Regions from separate parts of the Paenibacillus sp. FSL F4-0122 genome, predicted to be linked through region 1. Evidence: riboswitches for the same ligand, from Rfam matches in the RefSeq annotation. Region 1 holds a riboswitch; each other region holds the start of a gene.
What was found. Region 1 has a riboswitch for thiamine pyrophosphate ahead of MHH49_RS28245 (ABC transporter ATP-binding protein). Riboswitches for the same ligand answer to the same signal wherever they lie in the genome.
Positions count from the first base shown of each region.

Region 2: it holds a riboswitch for thiamine pyrophosphate, as region 1 does, so the genes downstream of both, thiC (phosphomethylpyrimidine synthase ThiC) here and MHH49_RS28245 (ABC transporter ATP-binding protein) in region 1, are expected to answer to the same signal.
Region 3: it holds a riboswitch for thiamine pyrophosphate, as region 1 does, so the genes downstream of both, MHH49_RS00650 (thiamine phosphate synthase) here and MHH49_RS28245 (ABC transporter ATP-binding protein) in region 1, are expected to answer to the same signal.

Region 1 is NZ_JBBODI010000001.1:6,421,744-6,429,939, forward strand. Features, by position in the region: gene MHH49_RS28225 (S-layer homology domain-containing protein) at 1-563, shown strand, start outside; gene MHH49_RS28230 (amino acid ABC transporter ATP-binding protein) at 659-1,411, opposite strand; gene MHH49_RS28235 (amino acid ABC transporter permease) at 1,425-2,093, opposite strand; gene MHH49_RS28240 (amino acid ABC transporter substrate-binding protein) at 2,147-2,983, opposite strand; TPP riboswitch at 3,206-3,309, shown strand; gene MHH49_RS28245 (ABC transporter ATP-binding protein) at 3,508-4,203, shown strand; gene MHH49_RS28250 (ABC transporter permease) at 4,184-4,960, shown strand; gene MHH49_RS28255 (ABC transporter substrate-binding protein) at 4,957-5,994, shown strand; gene thiM (hydroxyethylthiazole kinase) at 6,025-6,819, shown strand; gene thiD (bifunctional hydroxymethylpyrimidine kinase/phosphomethylpyrimidine kinase) at 6,843-7,673, shown strand; gene thiE (thiamine phosphate synthase) at 7,663-8,196, shown strand, end outside.
Region 2 is NZ_JBBODI010000001.1:3,052,410-3,060,605, reverse strand. Features, by position in the region: gene MHH49_RS13235 (phosphotransferase) at 99-1,085, opposite strand; gene thiC (phosphomethylpyrimidine synthase ThiC) at 1,171-2,913, opposite strand; TPP riboswitch at 3,016-3,125, opposite strand; gene MHH49_RS13225 (beta-galactosidase) at 3,197-5,248, opposite strand; gene MHH49_RS13220 (helix-turn-helix transcriptional regulator) at 5,419-6,252, shown strand; gene MHH49_RS13215 (hypothetical protein) at 6,308-6,832, opposite strand; gene MHH49_RS13210 (hypothetical protein) at 6,863-7,360, opposite strand; gene MHH49_RS13205 (helix-turn-helix domain-containing protein) at 7,718-8,196, opposite strand, start outside.
Region 3 is NZ_JBBODI010000001.1:149,480-157,675, forward strand. Features, by position in the region: gene MHH49_RS00625 (fumarate hydratase) at 1-1,167, opposite strand, end outside; gene yfbR (5'-deoxynucleotidase) at 1,270-1,875, shown strand; gene thiH (2-iminoacetate synthase ThiH) at 1,959-3,074, opposite strand; gene MHH49_RS00640 (thiazole synthase) at 3,109-3,876, opposite strand; gene thiS (sulfur carrier protein ThiS) at 3,932-4,135, opposite strand; gene MHH49_RS00650 (thiamine phosphate synthase) at 4,174-4,779, opposite strand; TPP riboswitch at 4,895-4,996, opposite strand; gene MHH49_RS00655 (SDR family oxidoreductase) at 5,084-5,956, opposite strand; gene MHH49_RS00660 (GDSL-type esterase/lipase family protein) at 6,193-8,196, opposite strand, start outside.

The DNA.
Region 1 (8,196 bases):
TTAAGGATATTGATAACATAAACGGCAAAGAAAAAATCATTTCTTTAAAAAATCAAGGGTTAATTAAAGGTGTCAGCGAATCTCAATTTCTCCCTGGCTCTAAGGTAACTACAGCCCAAGGGATTCAGTTTATCTCCGGCGGTCTCCAGCTTAGCCTCGCGGCCATTGATTTTAACAAAGCTCCTGTTGCCAGCGGCTTGTTCACAAAAGTAAAAGACAAAGCCTGGTACGCTGAAGCCTTTATCAATGCTTATTACAATGAAGTTAAGCTTCCTAAAGACATTGATCCTAACCTCATTATGACCAAAGAGCAATTCACTAACTATCTAGTGCAAGCGATCGAAGGCGTTGGCAATCTGCCGATGATCAATATCGTTCCAGTAGATATCGCTGATGAAGCTTCTCTGACTCCTGCGTATCAAGGCAGTATTCAGCGCTCCCTGAAATACAAGATCAATAGCCTGGATGCTAACGGAAAGTTTAATCCAAAAAGCGAACTCACCCGCGCCGAAGCAGCGATTATGCTCTACAACGCTTTGGAATTTCTGAAAACTGGAGTATAAGCCAAATTTCAGATACTCTTCTCATTTGAATAATCTACACATGAAAAAGCAGCTCCGGATGATTCCCGAGCCGCTTTTTCGTGTATATTGTCTTTCTACTCTTCTTCACCATTCAGTCTGTTCAGAAATTGCAGAGCCCGGGGATTCTTCGGATGCTCCAGCACTTCTTGCGGAGTCCCTTGCTCTAAGATATGACCACCATCCATCAAAATGATCCGGTCCGCTACATCGGCGGCAAATTTCATCTCGTGGGTCACAATCACCATAGTCATACCTTCTGCCGCTAATTGTTTGATAACCTTAAGCACTTCCCCTACCAGCTCAGGATCGAGCGCCGAAGTGGGCTCATCAAACAATAACACTTCTGGATCTACTGCCATAGCCCGGGCGATGGCCACTCTCTGCTGCTGTCCACCTGACAGCTGATGTGGATAGTTATCAGCTTTATCTGCCAAACCCACCTTAGCCAGCAGCTGAAGCCCCCGCTTGCGCGCTTCTTCCTTGGATCGTTTCAGGACAGTTACCTGTCCCTCCATCACATTGCCAAGCGCAGTCATATGCGGAAATAAATTATACGATTGAAAGACCATCCCTGTTTTCTGACGAAGGGCCAATACGGAATTCTGAGGAATTTTCTTATGATCTGTAAAATTGATGGTGATATCACTGAGCGACAGGCTGCCTTGATCCGGGATTTCCAACAGATTAAAACAGCGCAGCAGTGTAGTCTTCCCGGAGCCGGATGGCCCAATAATGACAAGTACCTTTCCATGCTCCATTTTCAGATCAATACCCTTTAACACTTGGAGTGCGCCGAAGGATTTATGCAAATTAATGATTTCAATCACAAGTATCTCTCCTTTAGGTCGCAGAGTAACGATCGAGTCGTTTCTCCAAGTAATTTTGCAGCGCCGACAGCACAGAACAGAACACTAAATAAAACAATCCTGCTTCGGAGTATACCAGCAGAGGCTCATAAGTGGTAGAGGCTACCTGCTGTGCGGTTCTAAACATCTCCGTATAGGTGATGATCGCTGCAAGCGAAGTATCTTTAACCAAGCTAATAAAGGAATTGGATAACGGCGGTACAGAAACGCGCGCAGCTTGTGGCAGAATTACGCGGCTCAGAGCCTGCCCACGAGTCATCCCGACTGAGAAGGCAGCTTCCCATTGGCCTTTATGTATCGACAGGATAGCAGCGCGTACGATTTCCGATGAATAAGCCCCTACGCTAAGGGTAAATCCAATGGTGGCGGCAATGAAGGGGTCGAGTACAATGCCAACAGCCGGCAAACCATAAAATATAATAAATAGCTGCACTAACAATGGGGTTCCTCGAATAACCCACACATAAAAACGGGCGATTAGCTTCGGAATTACCCACGGTGAAAGACGTGCCAGCGCGGTTAGGATCGCCAAAATCAATCCAAGCACAAAGGAAAGTAGCGCCAACGGAATGGTAAAAGCCACCCCGGCTTTTAGCAGGGGTAGCAGTGTGTCTAAGAAAATTTGTATTTTGCGGTCATCCATTATTCAGACATCCTTTTTAGCTTCCAGGCTTAATTAGCCTTGCTAGCCTTGTATTATTTTGAAACGTCAGCTCCAAAGTATTTCTCGGAAATTTTCAAGTACGTTCCATCACTCTTCATCTCTGTAATCGCATCACTGACCGCTTTCACCAGCTCATCATTACCTTTCAGGAATACCGCGGCACTTTGTGATCCTTCAGGAATCTCATCAACCACTTTAATTTTTGCATCTGGTTTTTGTTTTTTCAGATCCAGATAAGACAAGCCATCATTCACAGTTGCATCAATACGTCCCGAAGTCAGCAGGTCCATCGCTTGATTGAAACCATCTGTAGCTACGATTTCAGCACCGTTCTCACGAGCGATGTCGGATAAGTTACTTGTCAGGGATTGTCCGGCTTTTTTACCCTTAAGATCGGCAAAGGTCTTAATATCCTCATTGTCTTCGCTCACGATCAATACTGCTTTGGATACGATATAGGGTTCAGAGAAATCATATTTCACTTTGCGATCTTCGTTAATGGAAACTTCATTAAAGATTACATCAAACCGTTTCGCATCCATTCCAGCAAAAATACCATCCCACTGAGTTTCAAAAAATTCAGCTTTAACACCTAAACGCTTTGCTACTTCTTCAGCAATTTCCACGTCAAAACCAGTCAATTTCCCCGCAGTGTCATGATAAGTAAAAGGTGCATAAGTCCCTTCTGTACCTATCCGCAATTTGCCGCTGGCTTTCACAGCCTCCAAACTGTTTTGCGCTGAAGATGCTGCTCCACCATTCGTTCCAGCTGTAGGTTCAGCAGCCGTATTGGTATTCGAATTATTGGCGCAAGCCGCTACAAGGACCACGGTTAACGCCAATATAATAGTTAAACTCCATTTTTTCATTCTTAAATCCCCTCTCTCTATCCGGTTTTTTTCCGGTAAATTGAATAGTACACTGCCATCACATGATCGTCAATACTTTTTTCCGATTATATACATCGGAATTATAATATTAACTAGATTCCTACCTATATCTTACCCAATCTTGGATTAATCCTTCACTTCTTTCTCTCTTTACTTCTCAGAAAGATATGGTATATTTATAAACAAATTAATATGGACCTGTTATTTCACTAGGGGAGTCGGCCGACTGAGACGGAGCTTCAAGCTCCGGACCCTTGGAACCTGATCTGGATCATACCAGCGGAGGGAAGTGGAGCAGAATTTTCATCAAGCATGTTAAGTGTTATTATGCAGAATGAACTTTTTGACCCATTCATTTCCTCTGGAAATGGATGGGTCTTTATTTGTTTAGGCGCTCCACAAAAATTTTAGGAGGTTAGATCATCACGACCATTTTATCTATTCAAGGCCTAACCTACTCTTTTCCGGAATCTGAGCAACCCCCTGTATTCGCAGATCTATCCATGGATATCAGGCAAGGGGAATTCGTCTCCGTAGTAGGTGCTAGCGGATGCGGGAAAAGTACATTTTTCAAAACGATTGCCGGTTTACTCGAACCTACTCACGGAAAAATAAAACTCTCTACACACCCGTCAACCGCTAGTCGTTTAGGCCAGATCGCTTATATGCCTCAGCAGGATTTATTGCTGCCTTGGAGGACAGTGCTCGATAACTGCCTTTTGCCTTGGGAGATCAAGCCCAGATTCAATAAACAAGAAACGATCACTCAGATTCGGGAAATGTTGACCCGCTTCGGCTTAGCAGATGTAGAGAAGGCTTATCCCCATGAACTTTCGGGTGGAATGAAACAGCGAGTCGCATTTCTGCGCACCTTAGTGGCTGGAGGCGGAACTGGTCTGATGCTGCTGGATGAGCCCTTTGGCGCTCTCGATGCCATGACCAAACGCGAGATACACCGTTGGCTGTTGGAGTTATGGGGTGAATTGAATCAGACGATTATGCTCATCACTCATGATCTGGAAGAAGCACTATTGCTCAGTGACCGGATTTATTTATTATCTGGCGGTGCGCACAGCGAATTACAGGAGATCGTTGTGGATCTACCAAGGCCAAGACATTATAAGATGAACTATGAACCCCGGTTTATAGCACTACGGGAAGAGTTGGAGCGAAGATTGCATGCAACCTATACCTTTTAAAAAACATCTAGACAACTATGGTCCCTTCCTTCTTCTGGTACTGCTCATTCTTGTAATCTGGGAGTCGGCTGTTCGCCTTCACATGATTCCAGCCTTTATTCTCCCTGCACCTTCCTCTATGGGAATCGCATTGATCGAGCACAGGCAATTATTATTCGGACAGCATTTATTGGCAACGTTACAGGAGATACTGGTGGGTTTTGTCCTTTCTGTTATTTGTGGTGTATTGCTGGGCACTGGAATGTTCCTGTATCGCCCCATAGAAAAGGCCATCTATCCCTTTCTTATCATTAGCCAGACGATCCCATTAATTGCGCTATCCCCCATTTTTATTATGTGGTTCGGATATTCGCTGTGGAGCAAAGTGGCTGTGGTGTTTTTGACGGCTTTTTTTCCAGTCGTAGTGAGTACATATGATGGACTTCGTACAAGTGGCCAGACTTACAAGGACTTATTATTAACATTTGGTGCAAACCGCTGGCAGCTGCTTGTCAAAACCCAAATTCCACTGGCGTTGCCTGCTTTTTTCTCTGGCTTAAAGCTGTCCATTGTATACTGCGTCATCGGAGCTACTATCGGGGAATGGCTCGGCGGCAGTAAAGGACTCGGTTACTTCAGCCGCAGAATGGCCGGAAATATGCAGAGCGATGAAATGTTCGCGGCTGTATTTCTGCTGTCCGCGCTTGGTGTGGTGCTTTTTCTGGCGATAGCTTTACTCGAACAATTATTTTTAAAGAAAAGAGGATCAAACCAATGAATCATTTAAAATCCCCACAACGAGGACTTATTTCTGTATTTCTAGTATGCACACTTTTGCTCTTAAGCAGCTGCGGGAAGGCAGACAAGATAAATAACAACTCCCAAACCGATCCCTCCAATACCGAAAATAAGCAGTCACACAAGCTGACGATTATGCTTGATTGGTATCCCAATGCCGTTCATTCCTTTCTATACGCTGCGCAACAGCAAGGTTTTTTCCAAGAGGAAGGTTTGGATGTCGAGATCAAAATGCCTGCGGACAGCAATGATTCCCTAAAGCTTGTTGCAGCGAATCAAATTGATCTAGCGCTCAGTTATCAGCCTCAGGTACTTATGGCACGCGGCGAGAAAATCCCTGTACGTTCGATTGCAGCAATCGTGCGGCATCCACTGAATCATCTGATGGTTCCTCAGGCTGGCAGTATTCATAGTCCAAAAGAGCTCGCGGGAAAACAAATCGGCTATTCCTCCATTCCGCTCTATGAAGCGATGATTCGGACAATGATCCAGAGTGATGGAGGCGATCCTTCATCCGCCAAGCTGATTGACGTAGGTTTTGACCTCATCCCTGCGATCTCTACTGGACAAGTAGACGCAATAATGGGCGGGTTCATCAACCATGAACAACTAATCCTTGAAAAAGAGGGACATCCGGTCACTTCGCTTAATCCAACGGATTACGGAGTGCCTGACTATTATGAGCTTGTGCTGGTGGCCAGCGAACAAGGATTGCAAAATTCTGAAGCCTACTTTAAAAGATTTCTAAATGCCATTACAAAAGGACAAGAATTTGTGGAGCAGAATCCTGAACAAGCCCTGGATTTACTGGTTGCACATGAAGATGCAACTTCACCGCTCGACAAGGAGATTGAGAAAAAAAGTCTTGAGATTCTGCTGCCGCTGATGAATGCTGGCGATCAATCTTTTGGATATCAAGACCCGACATCTTGGGAAAAGGTTCAGCAGTGGTTATCCACCAACAATCTTCTACCAGAGGATATTAAAGCACAGGAAGCTTTTATCAATCTGTAATTGTTCATACAAGCTTGAGGAGGAATTATGATGAGTTATTTAGCCAAAGTACGGGAATCCAACCCGTTGATCCACAACATCACTAATATTGTGGTAGCCAATTTCTCAGCCAACGGTCTGTTGGCGCTTGGCGCCTCTCCCTTTATGGCGGATGCCCACGAAGAAGTGATCGACATCGCCGCTATGTCGTCTGCTGTAGTTCTAAATATCGGCACACTCAATGATTACGCCATTCAATCTATGTTGCTTGCTGGTAAATCCGCTAATAAACACAGGGTTCCCCTAGTGCTTGACCCGGTAGGTGCAGGCGCAACTTCTTATCGGACCGCTGTCACTCAAAAGCTAGTGAATGAGATGCAAATCACCGCACTGCGGGGGAATGTGGCTGAAGTCGCTAATGTCATTGGGGAGAGTTGGTCCATTAAAGGGGTGGATGCTGGCGAAGGTGAAGGCGATGTAGTCCTTTTGGCTGAAGCTGCTGCGAGGAAGTTAAGCTGTGTGGTCATCATAACTGGAAAAGACGATGTGATCACGAATGGAAAAAACACTTTTATTGCCAGCAACGGTCACCCTATTCTCACGAAGATTACAGGAACTGGCTGTTTACTCAGCGCTGTTGTGGGTGCATTTCTCGCGGTAAGTGGAGGTGCCTCGTTGGAGGCCGCAGTGGAAGCCCTCTCCTTCTATGGAGTAGCAGCTGAAATCGCCGCTGAACTAACGACTGGTCAAGGGCCGGGAAGCTTTCAGGTTGAGTTTCTAAATCAACTGACATGGGTCACGCCAGAAGTCTTCCTAGAAAGATCCAGCATCAAACAGCTCAGTTAATGACCCTCGAAGGAGTGAATTCGATGATTATATCCAAAGCTCTAACCATTGCCGGCTCCGATAGCGGCGGTGGTGCTGGCATTCAGGCCGATCTAAAAACCTTTCAGGAGCTTTCTGTCTATGGCATGTCCGTCCTCACAGCTGTGACAGCGCAGAATACGCTGGGTGTCCAAGGGGTTTATCCAGTGACTCTGGACGCCATAATTCAGCAGCTTGATTCTATAGGATTTGACCTGCAACCAGATGCCGTAAAGACCGGGATGTTATTTAACAGTGACATCATCCGCATTGTGGCAGATAAAATTAAGCATTACGGCTGGTCTAATCTTGTAATTGATCCTGTGATGGTCGCTAAAGGAGGGTCCACACTGCTGCTGCAGGAGGCAGTTCAATCCTTAGTCAGCCATCTGCTGCCCTTAGCATTGGTGACGACACCCAATATTCCCGAAGCCGAAATAATCACAAAGATGACGATCACCACCATCGAAGAACGCAAAAAAGCGGCCAAAATCATTCATGGCATGGGCTCCAAATATGTAGTGCTAAAAGGGGGACATGATACCTCGACCACAGCCGTAACCGATCTTCTATATGATGGTGACGAATATACCTTATTGGAGAGTAACCGGATTCAGACCAGACATACGCATGGTACAGGCTGCACCTATTCAGCAGCAGTCACCGCCCAGCTAGCCAAAGGCAAATCCGTAGCAGAGGCCATTCAAACTGCCAAAGCATTTATACAAGCGGCGATCGAGGACGAGCTGGGCATAGGGGCTGGGCATGGACCAACCAATCATTTTGCTTATCAGAACAGACTGCGAGGGATAAACAGTGCAACGAATGAACAGTGAACATCTGCGAGATCTATTAAAAGTCTATTTCATTATGGGCAGCGTAAATTGCCGTAAAGCTCCAGTTAAGGTGCTGCAGGAAGCGGTTGCTGGGGGCATAACCATGTTTCAATTCCGTGAAAAGGGTATCGGATCCTTAAGCGATAAGGCGCGACTTAATCTTGGGAGACGACTTCAAAAGATTTGTCATGCCAATGGCGTGCCCTTTATCGTGAATGACGACATTGATTTAGCGATCGCGCTTGATGCGGACGGAATTCATGTAGGACAGGAGGATACACCTGCATTGGCAATCCGCCAGCTACTTGGAGAGAATAAAATCATTGGTGTATCCGCTCACTCCTTCGCTGAAGCTCAGCAGGCGATTGCCGATGGAGCCGACTATCTGGGCGTGGGTCCCATTTATCCTACGTCATCCAAGGAGGATGCCAAAGCTGTTCAAGGCACTGCGATTATTGAAGAACTAAGAAATAAAGGCATTACCATCCCTTTGGTTGGCATTGGGGGAATCACACTGCAAAAT
Region 2 (8,196 bases), 3.4 Mb from region 1:
AAATAGCTCTATATGTGGTGGATTTTCCTTGTTAAGATTATAGGCGCCAAACTTTGACTGGTCAATGCATCTTTTAGGCTATAATTCAATCGTTTTCACTATAAGTTGCCTAAGATAGCATGCAAGTTATTCAGGTTCTTAGCAAGCCAATTCATTTCTTTTGCAAAACGTTTTGGAGGTACACTATGTTTGTCCATCTCGGCATTAATCCACCATGGGCTTTCCATATACCACAACAACTGCAATGATTTTGTTAAATCCCCCTGCTCCACCGTTCGTTCCTCACGATATCCGTCAATAAATGCTGAGGCTAGTGCTCCATCTAAATCTTCATCTAGAGCACATGACATCACTGCTCGCGCTACATCTAGCTGCGGATAATCATATTTGAACCGATCAAAATCTAGAATTGCAGACAATTGGCTATCTTGAAATAAAAGATTATCAACCCATAAATCACGATGTGCCCATCCAGCTTCAAGTCCTTCGAATATTTCCGGATCTATTTCTTCAGTCGCTCTTAGTTGTATCTCTAGGTCAGTGATAAGTGAGGTTTTACCCATTTCCTTTGATTGTTGTAGGAGTACATTCCAATGTTCTAAACGTTCCTCAGGGCTTTGTGGAATAAATTGTGGGGTTCTTTTCAAACTAAGGGTCCCATCATTTAATAAACGATGCATTTTACCTGTGGCACGACCCAAATCAAACATTTGATGGATATTAATCTTACCCGGCTCTATGACACGGCCTTCACAATATTCCATTGCCATAAACGTTTCTCCCTGATCTGATTCCAGTAAAACATTATTGTTATAAGCCAACAATCCGGGACATGGGAGCCCCTGTAGATACAATCTTTTCTGTTGAGAAAAGGCAAAGTTCAGCTCTTCTGGGTTATACAATTTATATCTTTTTTTGTTGTATTGTTTAAGTAGAAATTGCCCTGAATCCGTTGTGATTTTCCATTTAAGATTTAACCAGCCACGTTTTATTGGGGTAGCATGAAGGACTTTCAATCCAAAAAAATGATAGAAACTATTACTTAAATCCTCTAAAATGGCTTCCTCTGAACGAATCGCTTCCATTTCATCAACTCCTATCTATTCAAAGTATAAAAGAAGAAGCCGCCAATGACGACTTCTTTTAGATATTTCTTTTTATCAGAAAAAGTTATCTATAAATGAGGCTCCCGCCTTGGAGAAACTCTTCTGCCTTCTCTTGCATTCCTGATTCAATTCTCGTCGAATTACGGATATTATGAGAGATCTTCATACTGCAAAATTTCGGCCCGCACATGGAACAAAAATGAGCTGTTTTAGCGCCTTCCGCAGGCAATGTCTCATCATGATATTCGAGCGCTCGCTCAGGATCTAACGATAAATGAAATTGATCACGCCAACGAAATTCAAAACGGGCTTTCGAAAGAGCGTTATCCCGGTCTTGTGCTCCTTTATGCCCTTTCGCCAAATCTGCGGCATGTGCCGCTATTTTATAAGTAATGACCCCTACACGTACATCTTCCTTATTAGGCAGGCCAAGATGCTCCTTCGGAGTTACGTAACATAACATTGCTGTACCGAACCAACCAATCATCGCTGCACCTATAGCAGAGGTAATATGATCATACCCCGGCGCAATATCTGTAGTCAGTGGACCTAACGTATAAAAAGGGGCTTCGTTGCAAGTTTCAAGTTGCTTATCCATATTCTCTTTAATCAAGTGCATCGGCACATGTCCTGGACCCTCTACCATCACCTGTACATCATGACTCCAAGCCATAGCTGTTAATTCACCTAACGTCTCTAACTCGGCAAATTGTGCTTCATCATTCGCATCAGCAATCGAACCCGGACGTAATCCATCGCCTAGGGAAAAAGAAACATCGTACAGCTTCATGATTTCACATATCTCTTCAAAATGTGTATATAAAAAGTTCTCTTGATGATGCGCAAGACACCATGCCGCCATAATGGAACCACCTCTTGAAACAATGCCAGTCATACGTTGTGCCGTCAACGGGATATAACGAAGCAGAACCCCCGCATGAATGGTAAAATAATCAACCCCTTGCTCCGCTTGCTCAATGAGCGTATCACGGTACACTTCCCACGTTAAATCTTCCGCTTTCCCATTCACTTTTTCCAACGCTTGATAGATAGGCACCGTTCCAATAGGAACAGGAGAATTACGGATGATCCACTCGCGTGTAGTGTGGATGTTTTTACCTGTGGAGAGATCCATTATATTATCTGCCCCCCAGCGGATGGCCCATCTCATCTTCTCTACCTCTTCCTCTATGGAGGAGGATACTGCGGAATTTCCTATATTGGCATTGATCTTCACTAAAAAATTGCGTCCAATAATCATCGGTTCACTCTCTGGATGATTGATATTCGCTGGAATGATGGCGCGGCCGCGGGCTACTTCATCTCTAACAAATTCCGGTGCCACATTCTCACGAATCGCAACGTATTCCATTTCCGAAGTAATAATCCCTTTGCGTGCATAATGCATTTGAGAGACATTACGCCCCTTTTTCGCTCGCAAAGGTTTTCTATGGAGCGCTGGAAACACTTCCGCCACAGCTTTTCCTGTTGCATTCCCGTTATCTTCAGGCTTCACGGTTCTTCCTTCGTACGCTTCCGCATCCCCTCGTTCCTCAATCCAGCTTTGACGATTGGGCTCTAACCCCTGACGAATATCAGTATGAATATTAGCATCCGTGTAAGCCCCGCTTGTGTCATAGACATGAATTGGGGAATTCTCCTCTTCGCCGTCTATGCCCGCAGTTGGACTAAGTGAGATCTCCCGCATAGGCACCTGAATATCAGGCCGTGAACCCTTTACATACACTTTTTGACTTGCTGGAAAAGCTGATAAATTGATTGGATCGTTGTTCAATTCGCTTGTCATCTCAATTCCTCCTATAAGGTGATTTGATCAAGCGGAGACGGTCTACTCCCCACACATAGAAAAGGCCACATCTGTATAAGATGAGGCCTTAGAGTAGACAAATAGAAATAGAGCTCCATTTCCTCCGCTGGCATTATCCAGATCAGGTTTGACGGTCGATAGTTATAACTATCCTCTCAGCCTGGTCCCACCAAGCTCCCGTAACTATATAATTGCTACTTCAAAGTATAACCGAAAAGAGAGAATTATCCAAATCTACTCAAATGTGAGATCAACGTGTACGTTAGTATAACACCAGTACCCCAAATCCTTCCAGAAGCACCTCGCCCGAGAATGTTGTGCCGCTCAGTAAATCTGTTTTGGTCTCATGAAGATGGATCGTGACAGGAGTCTCACTATAATTAAGCAAAAAAGCATAACTGGAAGAAGCTCCGGTACGGACTTGCAGCTCTACCTCTTCTGGGAGCTCCAGCCAATTTGCTGGCGATTGTAGATCAATTAATTTTATGAAATCAGCCGCTGCCTGTTCGTTAAATACGGCTCCGTAATACCAAACCTCACCCTTGCCGCGACGATTTCTAGTTACCGCCGGTTTTCCCGCATAATAATCAGAGGCGTAAACCGCCATCACTTCAACCGAAGCTTCCTCTATTTTAAGAATATCATTAAAGTCATCTGCTCCTGTAACGACTTCGGTCGCGCCCGACCAGCTAATTGTTGTTGGCTGACGACTGCCCTTAACCATTGTGAATTCTTCAACTGTGATCCCGCATAGATCCTTAGCAGCACCTGGGAAAGGACGCATATAACATTGACCGCGCTCATCCTTATAGCCAGTTCTACAGCCGAAGATCAGTTTGCCGCCTTGTTGAACATATTCATCCAGCAGAGACGCTGTCTCATCTGTCATAATCGCTGGGTGAGGATAGATAAGCACGTCGTACCTTGCAAGCTCCTCCAGCGTTGTTTTTTTGCGCAGATAGAGCACGTCATTCGGGATATGCTTCCGCTGAAGAGCCTTGTACCACTCCTTATTGCTCTTCCACATAAACGGGCCATGCCAAACATCGTATTCTCCATCCCACTCATTGTCATAATCACGAACAATAGCAACGTTAGCCTGATTATGAGTACCGATAAACGCTTGACCTGCTGCTGCCAGCTCCTGACCGATCTGCCCCGCTTCCCGCACTCTCCGGTTAGGCTGATTATGATAGTCATTGATTCCATGCCAATAAATTTCATTGCCCATCGTAGCTGTCCGCCAGCGGAAATATAACACCATATCTGCCCCATGAGCGATCGACTGATAAGTCCATAACCGCATCTGCCCGGGCTTTGGAGAAGGCATATCCATCCGGTTCACCCAGCCACCCGGGCCTGACTGCTGCTCCATAATGCAGAAATTCGGGGATATCGAACGAACAACAGATAATGACAGTCCCCAGCCTCTATCATTCAGCGGATTCCGCTCATTCGGGTCATAAAAAATAGTAGAGAACTGAGGATAAGAATCATAGCTGAAGAAATCCAGCAGTTCATCCGTCATTTCATGGCTATCGAGATGCCCGAACAGACCGTTCGTGGTTACCCATTGCTTAGGGGCAAGTTTACGAATGATATCCGCTTGGTTTTTGGCAAAAGAAATTGTATTGTCCGAAATAAACCGTTTTTCATCCAATGCCTGATGAGGATTGGGCTGCTTCGGTACTGGAGTCGGACGTGGGAGATAGACCTGAGACCAGTCACTATAGCTTTGATTCCAAAAAACAGCTCCCCATGCCTCGTTCAAATGCTCAAGCGTAACATATTTCTGCTGTAGCCATTCCCGGAAGGCCTTATGGTCACTCTCCGAATAAAATTCACTGATCTCACAGTTGAGTTCATTATCAATTTGCCAGCCAACTACACCCGGATGATTGCCGTAATGTTCAGCCATTTGTTCTGCAATACGTGCACACAGTTCCCGGTATTTAGGACTGCTGTAATTATAATGACGGCGCATGCCATGCTGAAGTGTAACACCTTCGTAGGTTACATTTAATACTTCTGGATACTTATCAGTCAACCAAGCTGGAGGCGTTGCCGTCGGAGTACCAAGTACAACCTGAAGACCATATTTATGTGCTAGATCAATCGCCCGATCAAAGAGCCCGAACTGAAACTCCCCTTCTATGGGTTCAAAAATAGACCAAGCAAACTCCCCCATCCGAATGATCGTAAAGCCGAGTTCACGCATCCGGCGATAATCGTCCTCCCACATGTTTTCTGGCCAGTGCTCCGGATAATAACAAACGCCAAGCTCGAATTTTTCAGTTGCGACAGGTTTCTTCATCATTACCTCCAAAGTATTAAAAATATGCTTTCAATATTTTATAATTCTATTGTAGTATCAATGATAAGAGATCTTATATAACAAAATATTGCTATCATATAACAATCTTGCGTTTATTGCCTTAATCCAACTTGCGCTCTGTTGCGCTACAGAAATGGGTGCTGCCAAACATGAAGAAACAATGGTATTTGCCGACACCGGCTTTTTCAAAATATGTCTGTTATCCTGAATTTTTGGGACATTACACTCACTTTCCACAACATACAGAGAGAAGAAGCGAAGGGTTTCTGGGGAGTTATAACCTGCATTTGATTTTTGGTGGGGAGGGTTATGTATTCCATGAGGGCGAACGTATTCCGATGAGTAGAGGACGAGGTTTTCTGTACCCAAAAGGGGCTTATCAGCAATACGGCTCTGACCCAGGCGAGCCTTGGGATGTCCGATGGGTTCATTTTAATATTGAAATCGTCCTCCCCTTATTAGAAGAAGTGGACCAGTCTCGTGCATACCTGTTCACTTTTGATTTGGATGCTAAGCTGGACGAGCTATTCGAGGAAATGTACCTACTGAGCGCTTCCTACGTGACCCGTAGCGAGCCAAGACTATCTGCTCTGCTGTATGAGCTTCTAGTTAAATTGCTGCAGAACTCCGAGCCGCTTCACGGCTCAGTACCGCACGAGGTTAGGCAGTCCATCCGGAGTGCTGCAGATATCATTCATGTCGAATGTGCCAGCCCTTGGTCTCTGGAATCGATGGCAAGATTGACCGGGTACAGCAGCTATCATTTTCTAAGGCTGTTCCGGGTGGTTATGGGCAAAACTCCAAACCGTTATTTAATCGATTGTCGGCTGGCTAAAGCCAAGCTTTTACTGGTTTCCACAGGACTCTCCATTGCTCAGGTTGCGACTCAGTCCGGTTTTGCCCAGTCCAGCTATTTCATTAAAGTGTTCAGAAGGTTTGAAGGCATGTCTCCTGTGAAATACCGGCAGGCTTTTGGGGCGTAGACGATCTTCCTTCAGTCCGTAGAGATTCAATCTTAGTCTCTTGGACTTATCACCCTTAAAGATCATCCTTAAGAGAAATTTCACTCTCAATATCTAAACTTATTGTTTCGGAATGAATCTCCCCTTCATTATCATTCCATGTAATAGATAAAGTGGTGTTTTCATAATTTTGTCTATTTTTATTTAATTCGTCATACGAATACGGACCTGTTATAGACCCGATATCAGTGTTACTTAATATTGAAACGGGTCCATCCGTTGACCTAGCTTCATTTACAAGAACTGTTTCATCCTTATTATTAGTGTTTTTTTCATTGACTTCATACTTATAATAGCTACTATTCACTAAAGCGCTTGGGTCTCCCTTGAACACTAACTTCCCATGTCCCCGTAAAATTTTGCTAGATGAAATTATTATTTTGTAATCTAAAACATCCCATGTATCCCCTGTACCCTTAAGCGTATATACTTGAACACCAGTGTTTAAATTAGTTTCGAACTCTTTATTGAAATATAAATAACTCCATATCGCATTCGAAATAATAACCACAGCTACAAGCACTAGGATTAGTTTTTTCATATCTGCTCCTTTATAAATACTCCCCAGCCATTATTTATATCTTAAATTCCATTCTTTTGACCAATTCGGAAATGCTTCTCCGGTCAATTCTTCGAGTGTTTTTCCATCAATGGTGTAAACCCAGCCCATATGTAATTCATCGAAATCAGGAAAACTATAGCCTCCTATCACTTCATCGTCTGCTTCTAGCAGAAAAATCAGGGTTTGTTTTTTTGTATCCTTCTCATTATCTAAGGGGTGGTTTTTAACGATTAACTTACTTGTAGTTATTTCCTTACCTATATAATCGATTGGATCAACACTTTGAACACTCCAATATTGTATGTATGGCATTTCCGTCAGCAGTTTTTTATCTAATAAATATTCAGAAACAATTCCTTCATTACTAATGATCAGATAGCCCATATCGGTAATAAATTGTTCAGCTTTGCTATATTCTTTTTTTGAATTATCGCTAATTTCCTCATCACTACATCCCAATAAAAAGATTAAGAATAACGGAACTATGATTGTCCTTAATTTTTTCATAGGTTCTCTCCTTGCATTGTTTATTATCTCCGCGATAGCCCCATAGATTAATCTTGTTGTATGAATTTAGTATCATCAAACTCTTTAGCGTCTTATAGGCTCTCCATTCCACGCTGCTCTTCTAATTGTTATACCGTCTGACTTCATAAAATAAGTTTTAAACTGACCCTAGAAATTGAAACAGCGACAGCAATGGACGAGAAAATAAAATCCTAGACTTTCGCTGTTTCATTGAACTAAAGTTCCCCATTAACATAATATTCCTTAACTTATTTGCTTTCTTAATCAGGATTCGTTATATATTGTTAACAATAGACATCTGCCAAATATTATACATTGATTCAAGAGCCTAACTTATTATTCTGCCAACTTTTTTCTTATTTTTCTCCAAAAGCCGTCATTCCTCCGATTAATATGCTTTTCATTGTAGATCAGCAGACTATAGGAGGACAACAAAGTAGATGTTCGAATAATTACATATGTGCCTATAGCAATCAAAATGACGCAAATAGGATAATAAGGGATTAACACGCCTTTGGAGATCCCCTTTCTCTCTAGCAAAAAGCCCATTCCACCTACCGCCAACATGCCAGCACCCACAATGATCACAGCTGCGTACCTACTCTTCAATCTATTCAAACGTTCTGTTAATTGCTTCACATAACCTTGATCCAGCATAAGAGCCTCTTTATCCAGCACATGGTACCTTTCCTCGTCTTTCAGTATGGCGGACACAAGAACAACGACACCCGCTGCCGCCAACAAAATGATAATAAGAAAAGAATAAATGACTTGTTCCTTCCGAAGCATCAAATACGGCAAAAAAGACATAATTA
Region 3 (8,196 bases), 6.3 Mb from region 1:
CATCATCACAGGACCGCAATGATAAATCACAGCCCCTTCCAGATCTACCGGAGACTCATGATCCATTAAATATTTGTGCAGAGCATCACGGCCTGTATGCATTTCACCGGATAAAATAACCACGTCTCCAACACGCAGACTACGGATATCCTCTTCACTTACCGGCGTTGTAAGACGTACTTCCCGCGACTCAGACGCTGGGCTGTTAGCTCCCTCAGCAATTACCGCTTCAGATTCATGTGCTCCTTCATCATCTACAGATATCCCTGTGCCGCTCTCATATAACCAATCCTCTATATTGCCAGTTGATGGATCAACCAGCACCCCTTGGCGGCGGAAGGCCCAACAGTTATAAGCAACGGATACGAAAAAGCTAGCTGGCAGACGATTCATAACGCCAATCTTACAGCCCAGCAGCGATACCTCACCACCAAAACCCATCGTGCCAATTCCAAGCTTGTTAGCATTCTCCATAATATAGTCTTCCAGCTTGCTAAGGTCTTCTATCGGATTAACATCCTCCACTTTGCGGAACAACTGCTTCTTAGCCAGCTCGTAGCCAGTCGTACGGTCACCGCCGATACCCACGCCAATAAAACCGGCACTACAGCCTTGTCCCTGCGCCTGATATACCGCGTGTAAAATACATTTACGGATTCCGTCCAGATCCCGACCCGCTTTGCCGAGTCCTTCTAATTCTGCCGGGAGACTGTATTGAATATTTTTATTCTCGCAGCCTCCACCCTTCAGAATAAGTCTAACGTCTATTTTATCCTCTTCCCATTGTTCGAAATGAATGACTGGTGTGCCTGCACCCAAGTTATCTCCGCTATTCTCACCTGTTAATGAATCTACAGAATTGGGACGAAGTTTACCATTCTTGGTCGCTCGTACAATGGCATTATGAATATCTTTTTTCATCTCAATCTGATTGATTCCCACAGGGGTGTGAATGATAAATGTAGGCATTCCCGTATCCTGACAGATCGGAGACACTTGCTGCTCAGCCATTCCGATATTTTGTGCAATCGTGGTTAAAGCAAGACCGGACCGGGTAGCCCTGTCTTCCAGCGCGCGACCTTTTGCAACTGCCCGGCGTACATCTCCCGGCAAATTCGTGGAAGTTTCTACGATAAGGTTATAAATACTGTCTTCAAAATGCTGCATCTTCATTCAAGCTCCTCTCGGCAGTTCCAGGTTATCTAAAGTTTGATACAATTAGTATAATAATATCATACCTAGCACCGCATGAAAGGGGTTACTTTAAAATTGAGCTACCATTTTTCTGCCTATCTATATCGTCTTCAGTATATTCAGCGCTGGAGCTTGATGCGCAGCACCGCACCGGAGAACGTCGCTGAGCATTCTTTTCATGTTGCATTGCTCACACATATGCTCTGTTCCATTGGTAATGTACATTTCGGGCGTTCATTAAACGCGGAACGAGCAGCAACCATAGCTCTTTTCCATGATGCCAGCGAAGTATTCACAGGCGACATTGCCACGCCGGTAAAATACAACAATCCTCGCTTGCTCACCAGCTTCCGCGAAATGGAAAAAGTTGCGGCTGATCGCTTAACTGGAATGATTCCATCAGAGCTAAAAAGCATCTACACTCAGCTCATACGACCGGAAGACAGCCCTCCCGATTCGGAGGACATTCTGCTGCACAGCTATGTGAAAGCCGCTGATCGGCTGGATGCTTATTTGAAATGCGTATGGGAGGTTGCTGCAGGCAACCGAGAATTTGCCGCCGCGAAGGAGCAGACAGCAGCAAAACTTCGTGGGCTTGGCCTGCAGGAAGTGGATTATTTTCTGACTCATATGGCACCGAGCTTCGAAATGTCTCTCGATGAGCTCTCTGCCGGAAACTAAACACCATCTACACAATAGAAAAAAGGACCTCCGCATGAATCTCGCAGGGGTCCCTTTAGTGATTAATAATAAAAATACAAGCGTTACGTTACTGATTCAGTCAGGATATCCCAGTCTTTAAAAATCGGCTGCAAACCCTTCGTATATAGCATTTCCGTAATCTCCTGCACACTGCGGCTATCGGATATTTCGAATTGCGGAGTTCCCCCTGCATTAGTGTGACCGCCCACCTCAGTAGTGACCCCGGCTGACATCTTAGTTATTCCTAGATGAATTAAATGATCGCGTAGAGAGGCAGGCTCTCTTGTAGATAAAGTAATGCCCGAACGGGGTAAAAATAACCGGTATGCCAAAATAATCTGCACTAGTGATCGATCGGTAACATCGCACTCTGGGTTAAATTCCCCTAAATAAGGCCGAAACCGTGGGGGTGACAGGCTGATCTCGCAATCTGGATACCGATCCTGTAGATAGCGGGCATGCATGGCACTTTGGAATGCCTCTTGCCGCCAATCGTACATCCCGAGCAACGTACCAATATTCACAGAACGAAAACCTGCCTGACAGCCGCGTTCAGGTGCATCCAGGCGATTCCGGTAGTTTCTTTTAGGCCCTTTAACATGCAGCTTTTTGTAAGTCTCCTGGTGGTAAACCTCTTGGTATAGTGTTAATCCATCCACGCCTGCTTGAAGAAGCTCTTTATATTCGGCAGTCGATAGAGGATTTATCTCAATACTGACGGAGGAAAAAAATTCTCTAAGTACAACTACACAATCCTTAATATATGAGACAGGATTCTCCCGGCGCGATTCACCAGTCAAAATGAGGATATGCCGCAGACCTGTAGCTGCAATCTTCTCAGCCTCCCTGCGAACCTCCTCCAAGGACAGCTTTTTACGCGGAAAATCATAAATGGAGCTGAAGCTGCAGTAGGTACAATGATTCACACAAAAATCGGCAAGATACATCGGTGTGAACAGCTGCATCGAATAACCAAAATGTGCACGGGTCAGTCGCTGAGCAGCTTGCGCCATCTCCTCTAGCAGCGGCGTTGCTGCTGGAGAGAGCAATGCCAGCAAATCATTTTCGTTCAGCTTGTCTTTTCCAAGCGCCCGCTTAACGTCATCCTCCCGGAACTCCTTCCACAGCTGCTCATAAGGATACTGCTCCAAGCGGACCAGTGTGTCAAAAAAGCTCATGCTAATCCTCCCTCCTTTGGTGAACCTATCAAATTCAGTTCAGAAATCCAGTCAACGGTGACGAAGCAAAAGCAACTTCTTCTACAGGACCGAGTCCTGCCAAATAAGCTTTGCGGCCAGCGGATATCGCCTCGCGGAACGCTTCCGCCATGACGAGCGGATTACGTGCCGTTGCGATAGCCGTATTAAGCAGAACAGCAGCGGCCCCCATCTCCATTGCTTCCGCCGCTTCCGAGGGCTTGCCAATTCCGGCATCTACAATAATCGGCAAATTCACTTCTTCAATAAGAATACGCACGAGCTCCTTGGTGCGCAGGCCGCGATTCGTCCCGATCGGCGCACCAAGCGGCATCACAGCAGCAGCACCGGCATCTCTCAGACGTAAAGCAGCCGAAAGGTCCGGACTCATATATGGCAGTACTACAAAACCCTCCGCCGCTAGAATCTCTGTAGCTCGTATGGTCTCCAGATTATCTGGAAGCAGGTATTTCTGATCATTGATCACTTCGATCTTCACCCAGTTCCCCAGTCCCGCAGCTCTTGCTAATCTCGCAATACGGACTGCCTCTTCCGCTGTACGCGCTCCTGAGGTATTAGGCAGAAGAGTCATGTGGCCGGGAATGTGGTTCATGATATTTTCTGCTCCACCTTCCGGGTCCACTCGGCGAAGCGCTACAGTAATCACCTGAGAACCAGAGCTTGCGATCACTCCGGGGATCAGAGCATTCCGGCTATATTTTCCGGTTCCGATAAATAATCTACTAGTTAATTCGATGCCTCCAATATGTAACGGGTCATGCATGAAATTACCTCCCTTTGGTTCTTAGAAATTTCTCAAAATTCTATACCGCTCCATCTCAACCCCCACCAACAAAGTGCACCAGTTCCAAACGATCATCCTCGCTCAGAGCAGTACTTTCATAATTCTCCTTACTGACAATTTCTCCATTCAGCTCAATGATCATCAGACGACCCGACCACTCAGGAAGACTGATCAAATCAGCTATAGTTTGAATACCACCAGAACACTCTGCGGATTTCCCGTTAATCAACAGTCTCATTCTGAATCACCCCCTTCGCCTATGCTTTTACCTCCCGGCTATGAATGAACCGCCTTATGAATAGCTTTGGCGGCCTCATAAGGATCATCCGCTCCGCAAATTCCGGACATCACAGCAATTCCTGCCGCGCCTTGCCTAATGATCTGCGCCGCATTAGCGGGACCAATTCCGCCAATCGCAATTACAGGAATAGAGCTAGTCTTCACCGTTTCTGCAAGCAGCTCTAACCCACGTGCGGGCAGCCCTAGCTTGCTCGCCGAGGGAAATACATGGCCAAACAAGCAATAATCAGCTCCCTGCTCTGAAGCATTCGCCGCTTCTTCCGGAGAATGAACCGATCTCCCCAGCCAAAGCTGAGGTGCAATTCGCCGGGCTGTAAGCGGGCTCAGACTGTGCCCAGCCAACTGAACACCCGCGGCACCAGCTGCCAATGCTACATCGATCCGGTCATTGATTATCAGTTTGGTAGCGGGTATACCGGCAGCCAACAGCTCCTGTGCCGCAGAGAGCAGTTCGCGTGCTGGACATTGCTTCTCTCTTAAGTGAATATAATCGACCCATGTCTGCACCGTGACAGCCAGTTCAACAAATTGTCTCAACAGCTGCTTGCCGTCTGATATTAGATGGATCTCAGCTTGTACCACTCGCGATCTCCTCTCTCTCACTTCCCTGTAGGCCAGTAAAAAACAAAAAAACTGCCCCCGTAAGGAAGGCAGTCAGAATCTGTATATAGACGGTACTACAAATAGCCCGACAACAGAAATTCGTTCTCCACTTCCCTACGCTGGTCTTAACCAGATCAGGTTCAAAGGGTCCGGAAATCCATTCCGTCTCAGCCAATCGGCACCCCTAGTGACATAAATATACAATTTTAAAATGCTAACGTGGTTTATAGTAACATATTTTTTTATTGAAATACACCCATTTATTCACATTAGCTGTACTAATCTAACCGTTTACTACCTCGCCACCATTTACATGAATAACCTGTCCAGTCACATAACTGGAATCGTCAGAGGCAAGATATACATAGGCTGGCGCCAGCTCCTCTGGTTGTCCAGGCCGTTTCATAGGCTGCGTGCCTCCAAACTCGCTAACCTGCTTCGCATCAAAGGTAGAGGGAATTAGCGGTGTCCAGATTGGACCTGGTGCTACACCGTTTACCCGTATGCCCTTCTCCGCCAGATTCGTGGACAAAGATCGTGTGAAACTCAGGATAGCTCCTTTAGTTGATGAATAGTCCAGCAGCTGCGGGCTTCCGCGATAAGCGGTAATTGAAGTTGTATTTATAATTGTAGATCCTGCTTTTAAATGAGGCATAGCTGCTTTTGTTAAATAGAACATCGCAAATATATTCGTACGGAAAGTACGCTCTAGCTGCTCGGAAGTAATATCCTCGATCTTAGCTTGCGGATGTTGCTCCGCCGCGTTATTGATGAGAATATCAAGCTTTCCTAAGCCCTCTACCGTCTGTTTAATAAGATCCTTACAGAATTTCTCGTCACCGATATCACCTGGAATTAGGATACATTTGCGGCCTTCCTGCTCGACCTGACGTTTAGTTTCCTCTGCATCTGAGTGTTCATTAAGATATGAAATGACCACATCAGCACCTTCTTTAGCAAAAAGCACAGCAACTGCACGCCCAATTCCGCTGTCTCCACCGGTAATCAACGCCGCCTTGTCTTGCAGTTTACCTGCTGCTTTATAATTTGCCGGCTCGTATTTGGGCAGCGGCGTCATTTCACTCTCAATCCCTGGCTGATGATGCTGCTCCTGTGGGGGTAAGGTTTTTGTAGCTTGTTTATTATTGCCTGACATCTTCCCTATCTCCTCTCGTTAAGCAAATTGATAGTTAACTGATCATCTTAGGATGGCACAACAATGCACGTTTATACGCTGGGTTTGTCATTTTCTTAAATCGCTTTACGAATCTTACTTACCACAATGCAAGTAGAAATAAACAACCGTGGATGTAAACTGCTGTAAGTGGAGAGGACTTCACTGCATACAAAAAGGCACAGCATCGCTGCTGTGCCTTGAATTGTTCACCCTAACTATTTCAAAGAAGAAACATGATTTTCTGCATTCACTCCATGTTCCAGTACCCACATAAAATAAAGAGCTTTAGCTGCTTTCTCCCGGGTCACTATGGCTTTAGGTTCTAGTTCTGTCCCATTGACCATTTGGCCTCTAGCAATCCCCACTTCAGATCTAATAAGCCCTAATTCATAAGCACTTTTCACTTTTGAAATTAAAAAAGGAGAAATGTCCGCCGTATCAACCAGCTGCTGCCAGGATACAAGTGGATAGTACATCGCTCCTCTAGCTCCTGGATCCAGATTGAAATCATAACCAGGATCTCCTGGCACTACTGCTGTGCCGTTATAATCAGTCATGTACTTAGGTTTATTAGCAAACTTTACTTGGTAAACATCATAGAGAATAGCACCCATCGTTTCACGTGACAGCTTACCTTTCGGATAATAGGCAAGATCTGATCTTTCCACTTTCATTAACTTAGAAATACTGCGTGTGAATTCAGCAACTGTCATCTCCGTATCTGGCTTAAAATTCCCTTGACGGTCTTTGCCCATTACTCCCAGCTGGATTAATTTTTCAATTTGATTGCGGTAATAAGCAGCTTCCCCGGTCGTCGTATCATTAGTTATTTCCGGAAAAACCTTATCCCAGTTGCCTGTTAGTGCCGCATGCTTAACGTTCCCTTTAAGATAAGCAGTAATGGAGGCAGCAGTAGAATCGCCAGTAGCACCTTTCTCTACAAGCTCCGTAACAATCATCCGCGAAAATTGTTTGGCGAGCGCTTCTTTAAAATGAGTCCCATCGATTTTCTTTGAAGGATGCCCGTTAGCGTAACTTCCGTCATTTGTTTTGCCTGGCGTTTCTCCGGCTTCAATTGACATGAAGAGGGCTGTTATCGCTTCTCCTCCGATCTCGTTATAATATTTCAGACTTTCCGAGTTAAGGTCAATAAGTGTAACTCCAGATTCATCTGCAACCCGTTTAAGAATATCTACAAACTTTCTTGATTTAAAAGAATTCTCATAGATATATCCCGGACTTGCATTCCCTTTAATTCTGGACATTGGCGTTACCAGTACTGGTATCATGCCCCGGGCTTGGATCGCAGGGAGATAAACTTCTTTAAGGTAGTTTTCATACATTGCCTCAGTCGAACCTCTGCCGTAACGTCTGAACTCATCTGCACTCTCATCATTGTGTCCGAATTGAATAAACACATAATCCCCAATGCTGCCACTCAGTAAAATGTCGTTAAGTCGACCTTCTGTATAGGCATTTTTAAACGAGCGTCCTCCCATGGAATAGTTAGTTACACTCACTTTATGTTGATTAAACATACTGCCAATAATCTGGCCCCAACCACTCATTGGCGCTTCGTCGAAGGTGTAGGACTTGACCGTGGAATCTCCAAGTATAAATAAATTCGGAAGAGCTCCAGCTGCTCTATGCTGTGGCAAAATCGGTTCCAGTATGATCTCCTCAATCCCTACAGCTGTGTTCACTTTGTTCGGTTCAATCTCAATATCTATATGGTCACGGCCGTTTACATACGTATAAGTCCACTCTTTCCCTTTGGCTACAGCCGTATGCTTGACGGGTACAAGCTTTGCCGCGTCCCAATGTCCACTTTTCAACAAGCGGCTGGTCTGCATTCCTGATACTGACACGATCCCATCCTCTGCGTCAGAAGTCGTTTTTACATATACGTTGTAGGTTCCAGGGGAAGCATCCATTCGAAACGCCATGCCGTAGTTATTATAATTATCCTTTTCAGATTTAGGTTCAGCAAAAAAATAAGATTCTGTGATGAAAAAACCTGTTCCATCGGATGTAATTGAATCGGTATGCACTTCTCTAGCGGGTAAAGCGTTGGTCTCTTGGACAAAACCATAACCTAATGATGAGTCATACAATTGCGCACCGCGATTAGGATCATACCTAACGGATTGATACCCTGCTTTAACTTGGTTTGTAAAATTAAGCTTGTATGCGTTTGCAATTTGGATTGGAGGTTGCCC